One region of the Rhizobium sp. IY2 genome, then DNA from elsewhere that is predicted to be linked to it. Evidence: riboswitches for the same ligand, from Rfam matches in the RefSeq annotation. Region 1 holds a riboswitch; each other region holds the start of a gene.
The links. A riboswitch is a leader RNA that binds a small molecule or an ion and turns the genes downstream of it on or off. The one in region 1 is predicted to bind thiamine pyrophosphate.
Positions count from the first base shown of each region.

Region 2: another riboswitch for thiamine pyrophosphate. It lies ahead of thiC (phosphomethylpyrimidine synthase ThiC); the one in region 1 lies ahead of thiM (hydroxyethylthiazole kinase).
Region 3: another riboswitch for thiamine pyrophosphate. It lies ahead of ACMUVN_RS17715 (YkoF family thiamine/hydroxymethylpyrimidine-binding protein); the one in region 1 lies ahead of thiM (hydroxyethylthiazole kinase).

Region 1 is NZ_JBLKNU010000002.1:702,348-705,615, forward strand. Features, by position in the region: gene thiD (bifunctional hydroxymethylpyrimidine kinase/phosphomethylpyrimidine kinase) at 1-397, opposite strand, end outside; gene thiE (thiamine phosphate synthase) at 394-1,029, opposite strand; gene thiM (hydroxyethylthiazole kinase) at 1,026-1,829, opposite strand; TPP riboswitch at 1,880-1,976, opposite strand; gene ACMUVN_RS11985 (hypothetical protein) at 2,049-2,426, shown strand; gene ACMUVN_RS11990 (invasion associated locus B family protein) at 2,682-3,268, shown strand, end outside.
Region 2 is NZ_JBLKNU010000002.1:428,357-431,624, reverse strand. Features, by position in the region: gene thiC (phosphomethylpyrimidine synthase ThiC) at 1-1,237, opposite strand, end outside; TPP riboswitch at 1,330-1,461, opposite strand; partial or broken gene ACMUVN_RS10725 (LysR family transcriptional regulator) at 1,627-1,833, opposite strand; gene ACMUVN_RS10720 (aconitase X) at 1,908-3,268, opposite strand, start outside.
Region 3 is NZ_JBLKNU010000004.1:402,465-405,732, reverse strand. Features, by position in the region: gene ACMUVN_RS17730 (SDR family NAD(P)-dependent oxidoreductase) at 1-555, opposite strand, end outside; gene soxR (redox-sensitive transcriptional activator SoxR) at 636-1,100, opposite strand; gene ACMUVN_RS17720 (NADPH-dependent FMN reductase) at 1,184-1,759, shown strand; TPP riboswitch at 1,948-2,061, shown strand; gene ACMUVN_RS17715 (YkoF family thiamine/hydroxymethylpyrimidine-binding protein) at 2,052-2,684, shown strand; gene ACMUVN_RS17710 (ABC transporter permease) at 2,775-3,268, shown strand, end outside.

The DNA.
Region 1 (3,268 bases):
TCGCAAGCGGCAGCAGCCGGCGGGTCAGCACGTCGACCGCCTCAGGCGCGAGCAAGGCGGCGCCACCCTTGGCGATCATCACCGGGTCGATGACGATCGGAATGTCGCGGTGGTCAGTCAGTGCACCGGCAACGGCATCGGCGATGCCGGCATTGGCGATCATGCCGATCTTGACGGCATCGACGCGCACATCGGCAAAGACGGCATTGATCTGGTCGGCGACGAATTGCGGCGGCACCAGATGCACGCCGCTGACGCCTTGGGTGTTCTGCGCCGTCAGCGCGGTCAGCACCGCCATGCCGTAGACGCCGCGGGCGGAAAAGGCCTTGAGATCGGCCTGGATGCCGGCGCCGCCCGAGGGATCGGAGCCGGCGATGGAGAGAACGTTGCGGATCATGCGCGGGCCTTTCGAATTTCTGCGGCGATGCGGCGCGTGGCCGCTTCGGGATCCGGCGTACCGCAGATGGCGGAGACGACGGCAAGGCCCTTGGCGCCCGCAGCAAATACTTGGGCGACATGATCCGCCTTGAGGCCGCCGATCGCAACCGACGGCACCGGCGAGGCCTTTACCAGCGTGGCAAGACCGTCAAAACCGATCGGCTGCTTGTGATCGGCCTTGGTCGGCGTCGCAAACACCGGCCCGACGCCGGTATAATCGACCAGATCCGGATCGACGGCGGCGGCAAGCGCCGCGGTCTCGACCGAGAGGCCAAGGATCATGGCAGGGCCGATCATCGTCCGCGCCGTGCGCGCGTCCATATCCTCCTGGCCGATATGCAGACCGTCGGCGCCGATGGCGATTGCCGCCTCGACATCGTCGTTGACGACGAGCAGGGCGCCGGTCCCGACAAGCGCCTGTTTCAAGGCGCGACCGGTCTCGATCATCCCGGCGGTGCCGGCATGTTTGTCACGCAGTTGCACCATCGTCGCGCCGCCGGCAACGGCAAGGCGCGCCGTTTCCACCATGCCGATCCCCGCGCAGAGATCGGGGTCGAGGACGAGATAGAGCGAAAGGTCGAAAGCCTTCATGCCGCCGATATCCTCGCCCTGGCGTCAAGCGTTTCGGCGTCGAGCGCTGCCAGCGCATCGAGGAAGCGCCAGGAGAAGGAGCCGGGGCCGGCGGCGCCGAGTGTCGCGTCTTCGCCGGCGATGGCGAAGGTCGAAAGGGCGGCGACCGTGGCGCCGAAAATGTCCTCGGGCGCCGTTGCCGCAAAGGCGCCGACGAGGCAGGTGAGCGAGCAGCCGAGCGCGGTGACTTGCGGCATCAAGGCCGATCCGCCTTCGATGCGCACGGCCCGCTCGCCGTCGGTGACGAAATCCACGGCGCCGGTCACGGCGACGACCGCCCGCTGACGCTCGGCGAGCCATCGCCCCGAACCTTCCGCCTGCTCGACCGGGTCGCGGCTGTCGACGCCCTGGCCGCGGCTCTCTCCACCGGCCAGCGCGATGATTTCGGAAGCGTTGCCGCGGATGATGGTCGGATGCAGCGCCAGGAGATCGGCGACGGCGTTGCGGCGGAAGGCCGTTGCATAATGGGCGACCGGGTCGAGCACCCAGGGCTTGCCGGCCGAGGCCGCCGTCTTCGCCGCCGCCTGCATGCCGTCGATCCATTGCGTCGACAGCGTGCCGATATTGATGGTCAGCGCACTGGCGATCCCGGCGAATTCGCCGGCTTCTTCCGCGGCATGCACCATGGCGGGCGAGGCGCCCGCGGCAAGCAGAACATTTGCGGCGATGTTCATGGCGACGTAATTGGTGATGCACTGAACGAGCGGCGGCTTCTCGCGCATCGCCTTCAGCATCGCTCCGGGTGTGGTCTTGGTCTGCATATGGCCCCTTTCAGGCGGGGGCGGCCACGGGGCGGTTCGTGCGGGCGATGCCGCGACCCCGAGCGACTCCCTCCGCCGGCATTATCCGGTTCAGGTTCGAAGGGTGCTTCTCAGCCCGTCTGTCGACGAACGCCCCTGTCTCTCATCGCGTTTCTTTTCGCAGAGAACGGGGCTGATGTCACCTCGAAAATGACAATCATGCGACCGACGCGGCGCGCGATGGCTATGGATGATTTATGGGTCGGGATCGCCTTTCATGAAGGACGAGAGATCGCCGCCGATTCGGGTCTTGACCAGGTTTTCCCGAAAGTCGTCTGCCGGTTCTCTTCCGGGTTGGCCGAGTCCTTGCCTTTTCGCCATGCGGCTATCCTCTCCTTTTTCAAAAGGAATAACCGCAGCAACCGTGGGTGCAATCAATTTCTAAAATACATCTTCGTCTTTGTGAGGGGTTGGCTGCCAGCATTGGTGAGGGTGCTGATGCGGGAAAGCAGTCTTTTCTTTGAAAGAATGAAGTTCATCTTCCCAAGACTTTTCTGCATTTGGAATAGCGCGAAGTTATTCATCCTATCCGTTCATCGATGGAATTTTTCAATGTAGCCGAGCACGAGAACAGCTTCGCGTAAGTTGCGTGTCGTCTCATCGCCTCGCCATTCAGTTTTATTCCGGCTGTCGAGATTTGGTGGCGATTTCGTTGCGGTAAGCCTCTCCCAGGGCGTGGAATCAAACTCCCAGAACGCGAAGTAAATATCTAACGGAAACTTTACCGTGCTGACACGCTTAGGTTGACCAAACGATGGATTGTAGCGATATGACTTTACACGCCAATAAAATCTTCCTGAAGTTGTATTTTCAATGAGAAAATTTTTGAAAGCCGATATGAAGTGGGGCCTCCAGACAGTCGCCTCCGTTCTGATATTCATCGCTTGGGCGAATCCTTCTTTTTCGCAATCTGCTGTTCCTGCCGATCAGGGAGCGGGGCAGGTGCAGGCGCCGCCGATAAAATCCCAGAAATTCGACGACTGGTATTATCGCTGCTCGGGTTCTGAAGGCACCGAGGCCTGCGAAGTCGCCCAGATCGCGCAAGTCGCCAAAGATGGCGAGAACGTCAATGTCCTGACGCTGGCGATCGCAGCTGCGCCGGCCGGGTCCCAAGGCAAGGGCGAGAAGGGCGGGGGCGAGAAGGGCAAGGGCGAGAAAGGCAAGCCGGGGCTGACGCTGACCGCTCTGCTGCCGCTCAACGTCTTCCTGCCCTCGGGCCTGTCGATCAAGGCCGACGGCAAGCCCGTTGCGAAACTTGACTACCGCAATTGCAACCAGGCCGGATGCTGGGCGCAGCTGGCGCTGGATACGAAGACGGCGACGGCGCTCAAGAAGGGCTCGACCGCCGAAGGGTTGGTGCGGCTGATGAACGGCCAGGACGTCAATATCCGTTTCTCGCT
Region 2 (3,268 bases), 270 kb from region 1:
CGGGACCTTCGATCATCACCTGGCAATCCTTCGCCCAGGCGATTTTCGTTAACGCGCCGAGCGTTTCCAGTTCTGCGAACTGCGCCGCATCGTTGGCATCAGCGATCGAGCCTGGCCGCAGGCCATCACCGAGCGAGAAGGAAACGTCGTAAGCGCGGCAGATGTCGCAGATCTCCTCGAAATGCTCGTAAAGAAAACTCTCCCTGTGGTGGTGCAGACACCACTTGGCCATGATCGAGCCGCCGCGGGAAACGATGCCGGTGACGCGATTGACGGTCAGCGGGATATGGGCGAGCCGCACGCCCGCATGGATGGTGAAGTAATCGACGCCCTGTTCTGCCTGTTCGATCAGCGTATCGCGATAGACCTCCCAGGTGAGGTCCTCGGCAATGCCGTTCACTTTTTCGAGTGCCTGGTAGAGCGGCACGGTGCCGATCGGTACCGGCGAATTGCGGATGATCCATTCGCGGATATTGTGGATGTTGCGGCCGGTCGACAGGTCCATGACCGTGTCGGCACCCCAGCGGATCGCCCAGACCATCTTCTCCACTTCCTCCGCCATGGAGGAGGTGACGGCGGAATTGCCGATATTGGCATTGATCTTCACCAGGAAGTTCCGGCCGATGATCATCGGCTCGCTTTCCGGGTGATTGATGTTGGCAGGAATGATCGCCCGGCCGGCGGCGACCTCCTGGCGGACGAATTCCGGGCTCACATGATCGGGAATATGGGCGCCGAAGCTTTCGCCATCGCGGCTGATGGCGTCCGCCTGTGCCTTGCGGCCGAGATTTTCGCGGATGGCGATGAACTCCATTTCCGGGGTGATGATGCCGGCGCGTGCATAGGCGAGTTGGGTCACGGCATTGTCTCCCCTCGCCCGCAGCGGCTGGCGCTTGGCCGGAAATTCCGGTGTCAGCCGCTCGCCGCTGACAAAGCCGTTATCTTCGGGACGCACATGGCGGCCTTCATAGGCCTCGACATCGCCGCGGGCGAGCACCCAGCCGCGACGGAACTGTGACAGACCCTGCTCGATGCGGATATCGGCGCCCTCGACAGTATAGGGGCCAGAGCAATCGTAAACGACGACAGGCGGCTCGCCCGATGTCGGATGGACGCTGATTTCGCGCATCGGCACGCGGATGTCGGAGTGTATATCTCCGGGGATGTAGACTTTCCTCGATGCCGGCAGCGGGCCGGTGGTGACGGTGGGTGTGAGGTTCGTTGCGGCAATGGTCATGGTTTGAGGCTCCAAGTTGCAATTGGAGACCCAGTCAATCAGCCGGAATGATGGAAAGACGCCGGCATGGAATCCACGCGGGAATCCGAAGCCTTCGAGCGCTTGCACCGTCCCTACGCCAGTATGAACTGGATCAGGTTCAACGGGTCACTGCGCCACAACAGGCAAAGCCATATTGTCCAGCAGTATCTCAGCCCCTTGCCGGGACTCCCCTGGTGAATGTCGCAAAGACTATGTCCTGGGCTGAGTTCGTGTCAACCGTGGACCTCCGTCGTCCGGCTCTTGGGCGTGTTTTGATGTGGAAGCCGGGCAGATGATTGAATGTGGAAGAAGGATAGCGCGGAACTTCCAAATTCTCGCCTTGAACGGGATCGAGCGACCAGCCACCCAATCTGGTCGGCGAAGATCGCGCCATCGGTCGTCAGCGACACTTGGCGCGTGGTCCGCACGAAGAGTTGCACGCCCAGATCTTCTTCCAGGGCCGCAATCACCCGGGTGACGGCTGCGGGCGTCATATCGAGTTCGCGCGCGACCTGCGCGAAGGTCCGCTTCTCCGCGGCCAGCAGGAACGTTCGAAGCAGCTTGTAGTCGTTCATCGATTATTTCACCAACGGCAGCCCGGGCAGCAACCGTCTCGTTACGCAAGTCTGCGCAACTCGTGGTGGCAGTGCTAGGCCTGCCTCAGCCAGGTGGGTGCCGCCTTGCTATATACCCCACTACATGCAGCCGCAACGCATGCGGCAATGCCGCCGAAGTAAAAGCGCCGACCGGTTATCCCCGGCCCGTAATGGGCATATTTGCCCGAGTTCGTCAGTATGGTTTTCGCAAGGGTGGGAATAATCGGATCAGTGATCATGCACCAGCATGTGTCCGTCACGAACTCCACCCCGAAGCGTTCGAGGGCCGCTATCAGCCCGGCTTCGTTGGCCTTATCGTGCGTTGCGCGTCCGCAGGTAACCACCATCGCCACATCCACGTGCTTCTTTCGACCGCTGCACAGGGACGCGAGCCTCTCGATTTCGCTGATCGAGAAATGCGGATTGCCGAGCGAGACGAGATCGACGCGCTCGTCGTCGGCGCTGTTGAGTTCCTCCCAACTCGACGCGAGTTCCTCGAGCCGAAGATCGATCGAAGGGACGCTGATGTCTGAGGGGACAACGGCATCCAGCGTCTTTGCCTCGGGCGTCACCCCCACGATGTGAAACATCGGTGCACTGGAAACGGTCGCAAACGCGGCGCCGAAGGCCTTGAGATCGTCATTGGTTGGGCCGGCCTGATCAAGACCGGAGACGACAGGGATAAGGTTCGATGCCAGCGCACCAATGTGATAACCGAGCAGCGGATAGAAGCTATCGTCGATGTTTTCGATATTAGCGACACTGACGACCAACCCGGCTTTGCGATTGATGTCGATGTGTGGGCCTGCCAGCGGCGCGCGGCCGGTTAGTGCGATGCAAATGTCGAGAAAGTCCGGATATTTCATTGTCCGCGCACCAAGAACGCTGTTGGCGTAGATGACGGCATTCGATTCTGCCCAGGCCACCTGCTCGCCGATCTTGGGAGCCGTCTCGAGCAGATAAGGCGCGCAGGTGAAGGTCGGCCGCGCCCCCATCTCGACATAGACGTCACCCAACTGACTGGCCGGCTCGCCAAGAACGGGATCAATACCTTGCGAGCGCCAGCGTCGATGATCGACCGAAATCGAGTTGAGCGTTGTCGGCACCACAACACACCCGCCCAGGTCCCGCAGTTTTTCGGCAAACAAAAGCGAGCCCGGTCCGGTGTAAATGCAGCCGTCGACGTGGACCTGTGAGACATCCATCAATTGTGTGGCGCCCTGCAGTTTCGCCATTCGCAGGATTATGCGGATCGCCGCTTGTGCAGCCTTGCCGTGAGCACCAGCCAGATAAGCTCTATCCCGCTCCGACAATGCGACTTCACCGAAAAGATGGCCTGAGTCTTTGCTGTGCGACGGAATGGCGTCCATTGCCAGCCCGTCGGTGGAACAGGCAACAACGTTTCCGTCGATTT
Region 3 (3,268 bases), on a different contig from region 1:
GAAGGCTTTCGAGGCCGAATAGATCGAGGAACCGGGGCTGCCGCCGGTCAGCGCCGAAATCGAAACCGTGTTGACGACAGCGGCGCCTTCAGCCGCCTTTAATGCCGGCAACAGTGCACGTGTCAGCGCCACCACCGATGTCTGGTTGAGCCGCACGATCGCCTCATATTCTGCGTCGGTGAGCGTGGCCGCGGGAAACCGGCCAAGCATGGTGCCGGCATTGTTCACCAGCACATGCACCCTGTCGAAGAAGGCGAGAACGTCTTCGGCAAATTGCGCCGCCCCACCGGCCGCCGAGAAATCGGCGTGCAGCAGCAGCGCCCGTCTTTCGGATTCAGCCGTCAGCAGGAAATCCGGCAGCTCGCGTCCCGGCTTGCGCCCGGTATGGACGATCACTTTTGCGCCGCAGTCCAGGAACTGCCGGGCCACTTCGAGGCCGATGCCGCGGCCGGCGCCGGTCACGACGACATTGCGATTTTCGAACAGTCTGGGATGAAACACGAAGCCGTCCTCCTCGCGGACAGTGCCGCCGGTTGCGTCACTCGCCCTTAACATATGAGCGCGCCGACCGAAAGAAAGGCAGGTACCGATCTTTCCCGGGAGACACAGCCAAGTCCCCCCTCTGGGGAAGGGCTCTAGCTCTCTGTCTCCAGAAGCCGCGCACCCGACCCCTCTTTGCCGAGCCGATCGCAGGGATTGCGCAACGGACAGCTTTCGATCGACAGGCAGCCGCAGCCGATGCAGCCGGTCAGACGGTCGCGCAGCAGGCTCAGCCGCCTGATTCGCGCGTCGAGATCATCCTTCCAGCGCGCCGACAGTACCTGCCAGTCGGCGACGGTGGGCGTGCGTCCCTGCGGCAGCGACTCGAACGCCGCCTGGATTTCCGAAAGCGGAATGCCGACACGCTGCGCCACCTTGATGATGCCAAGCCGGCGCAGCACGTCACGACCGTATCGCCGCTGGTTGCCGCGGGACCGGATGCTCGAGATCAGCCCCTTGGTCTCGTAGAAATGCAGCGCCGAGACGGCAAGGCCGCTGCGCTCCGCCACTTCGCCAACCGTCAGAAGTCTGCCGAGCGGCGTTGCAGGAATCGTATCCATCGGCTCTTGACCTCAATATTAGTTGAGGTTTTATAACCCGTGCTTCGATAATCGTAAAGTCCAATCGCGACAAGGAGCAACGCATGAAAACACCCACCAGGCTGGCGGTCATCTATGGCAGCACGAGAGAGGGCCGCATCTGCGACCGGGTGGTCAAATGGCTGACGCAGGAGCTCGTCCGCTTCCCGCAATTTGATATCGACATCATCGACCCGCTCGATTTCGCGCTGCCGGTAAGCCGTGACATGGCACACCCCGAAATCGACAGGCTCGCCGGGCGGCTTGGTATGGCCGACGCCTTCATCATCGTCACCCCGGAATACAATCACAGCTTCACGGCCTCGCTGAAGTCGATCATCGATTTCTTCTTCGAGCCCTGGCAGGGCAAACCTGTCGCCTTCGTTTCCTATGGCGGCATATCGGGCGGCCTGCGCGCCGTCGAACAGCTGCGCCTCGTCTTTGCCGAACTCCACGCGGTCACGATCCGCGATTCGGTGAGCTTTACAGCACCTTGGAACCGCTTCGACACCGAGGGACGGCTCGACAATCCCACCGACGCGATGCGTCTGCTCGACCGGATGATGGCAAGGCTGGAATGGTGGACACGGGCGCTCGTCACTGCCCGCAGCGATTGCCCCTATGCCGACATCGCCGCCTGAGGCAGCAAGCTCCGGTTCCGTTCCCGGCAGGTACGGAACCTCGAGGGACACCCGGGCAGGACCTCCGTCCGGGTGTTCTCAACAGTAAGGCATATCAGGCGATACCGGGCATGGCAGGCTCATCCCGACCGCATGGACGGGTTCGCAACTTTGCAGTTGCGGGGAGAAAACCCCGGTGATAGTTTCCGCGCCATTAACGGGGGAGCTCTGTATTGCCGGGGCTGAGATGTGAGGTGCAAGCCTCTGGACCCTTCAAAGCTGATCTGGGTAATGCCAGCGGAGCGAGGTTCAGATGTTTTCAGGCGCACAAGTGTCACTCTATCCGATGTCCGGCGATTTCGTCGGCATCATTCTCGATGCCGTCAAGGCGCTCGATCCCTATCGCGACCGGCTGCGCATCGAGACCGATGACATCTCTACGCTGCTGGTCGGCCCGCCTGACATTCTTTTCGCCGCCATGCACGATCTTTTCGTCACCGCCGCAAAGACCGGCGAACATTGCGTGCTGTCCGCCGCCGTGTCACGCGGCTGCCCCGGTGAGCCCGACGAGGCCATCTGCGGCGTCAACCCCTCCTCCGGCCAGGCAGAGCCGCTTGCTGACCGTATAGCGGCCGCCCTTGCCGCCGTTGAAATCACCGCCGAGACCGGACAGCCGACCGCTGCCCAATTCTCGCTCTACGTCATGGGAACCGGCACCCATATGGACGAGATCTATGGCTGCATCGACTTTCTCAAACGCTCCGGCACTTTCGACCGCGCCAAGAATTTCTGCACCAGGCTTTCTGGCGATGCCGGCGCCGTCTTCGCAACCATTCGTGAGGCCTTCTATCGCTTCGGCGACCCCGAGGGGCATGTGACCCTCGATATCACGGTGTCAGCCAATACAGCGCCGCGCGTCTTTTCAGACGCGCAAAGGACGCTGTAACACTTTAAATTGCTGCATAATTTTATCCTTAAATCGATTCCGATTTAAGGAATTATGCAGTGCCCGACGAAAGCCTGAAATCGAACGCCGATGACACCGCTACCACCACTGGGTTCGCGCCTTACCGCGCTCCGCGCCGCTGTCTACCGGGGCATACCTGCCCTGCTCGCCGGCTGCGCCTTTTTGGCGGCATGGGAACTCTATGTCGATCTTTCCGGGATCAAGCCCTCCATCCTGCCGGCGCCGTCGCGCATCGTCATCCAGGGCTGGCTGAACCGCGAGGCGCTGATATCAAACACCTGGCCGACGCTCGGCGCGACGCTTGGAGGTTTCGCGCTGTCGCTTGCTTTCGCCTTCGCAGCCTCCATCCTCATGGATTTCGTGCCCTTCATGCGCCGGGCATTGCTGCCGATCTTCATCGCCAGCCAGACCCTGCCGCTGGTGGCGATCGCGCCCCTCGTCGTCCTCTGGTTCGGCTTCGGCCTGCTGCCGAAAGTGTTGCTGGTGGCGCTCGTCACCTTCTTTCCGCTGCTCGTCGCCCTGCTGCAGGGCTATGAATCGACCGACCGCGACATCGCCGAATT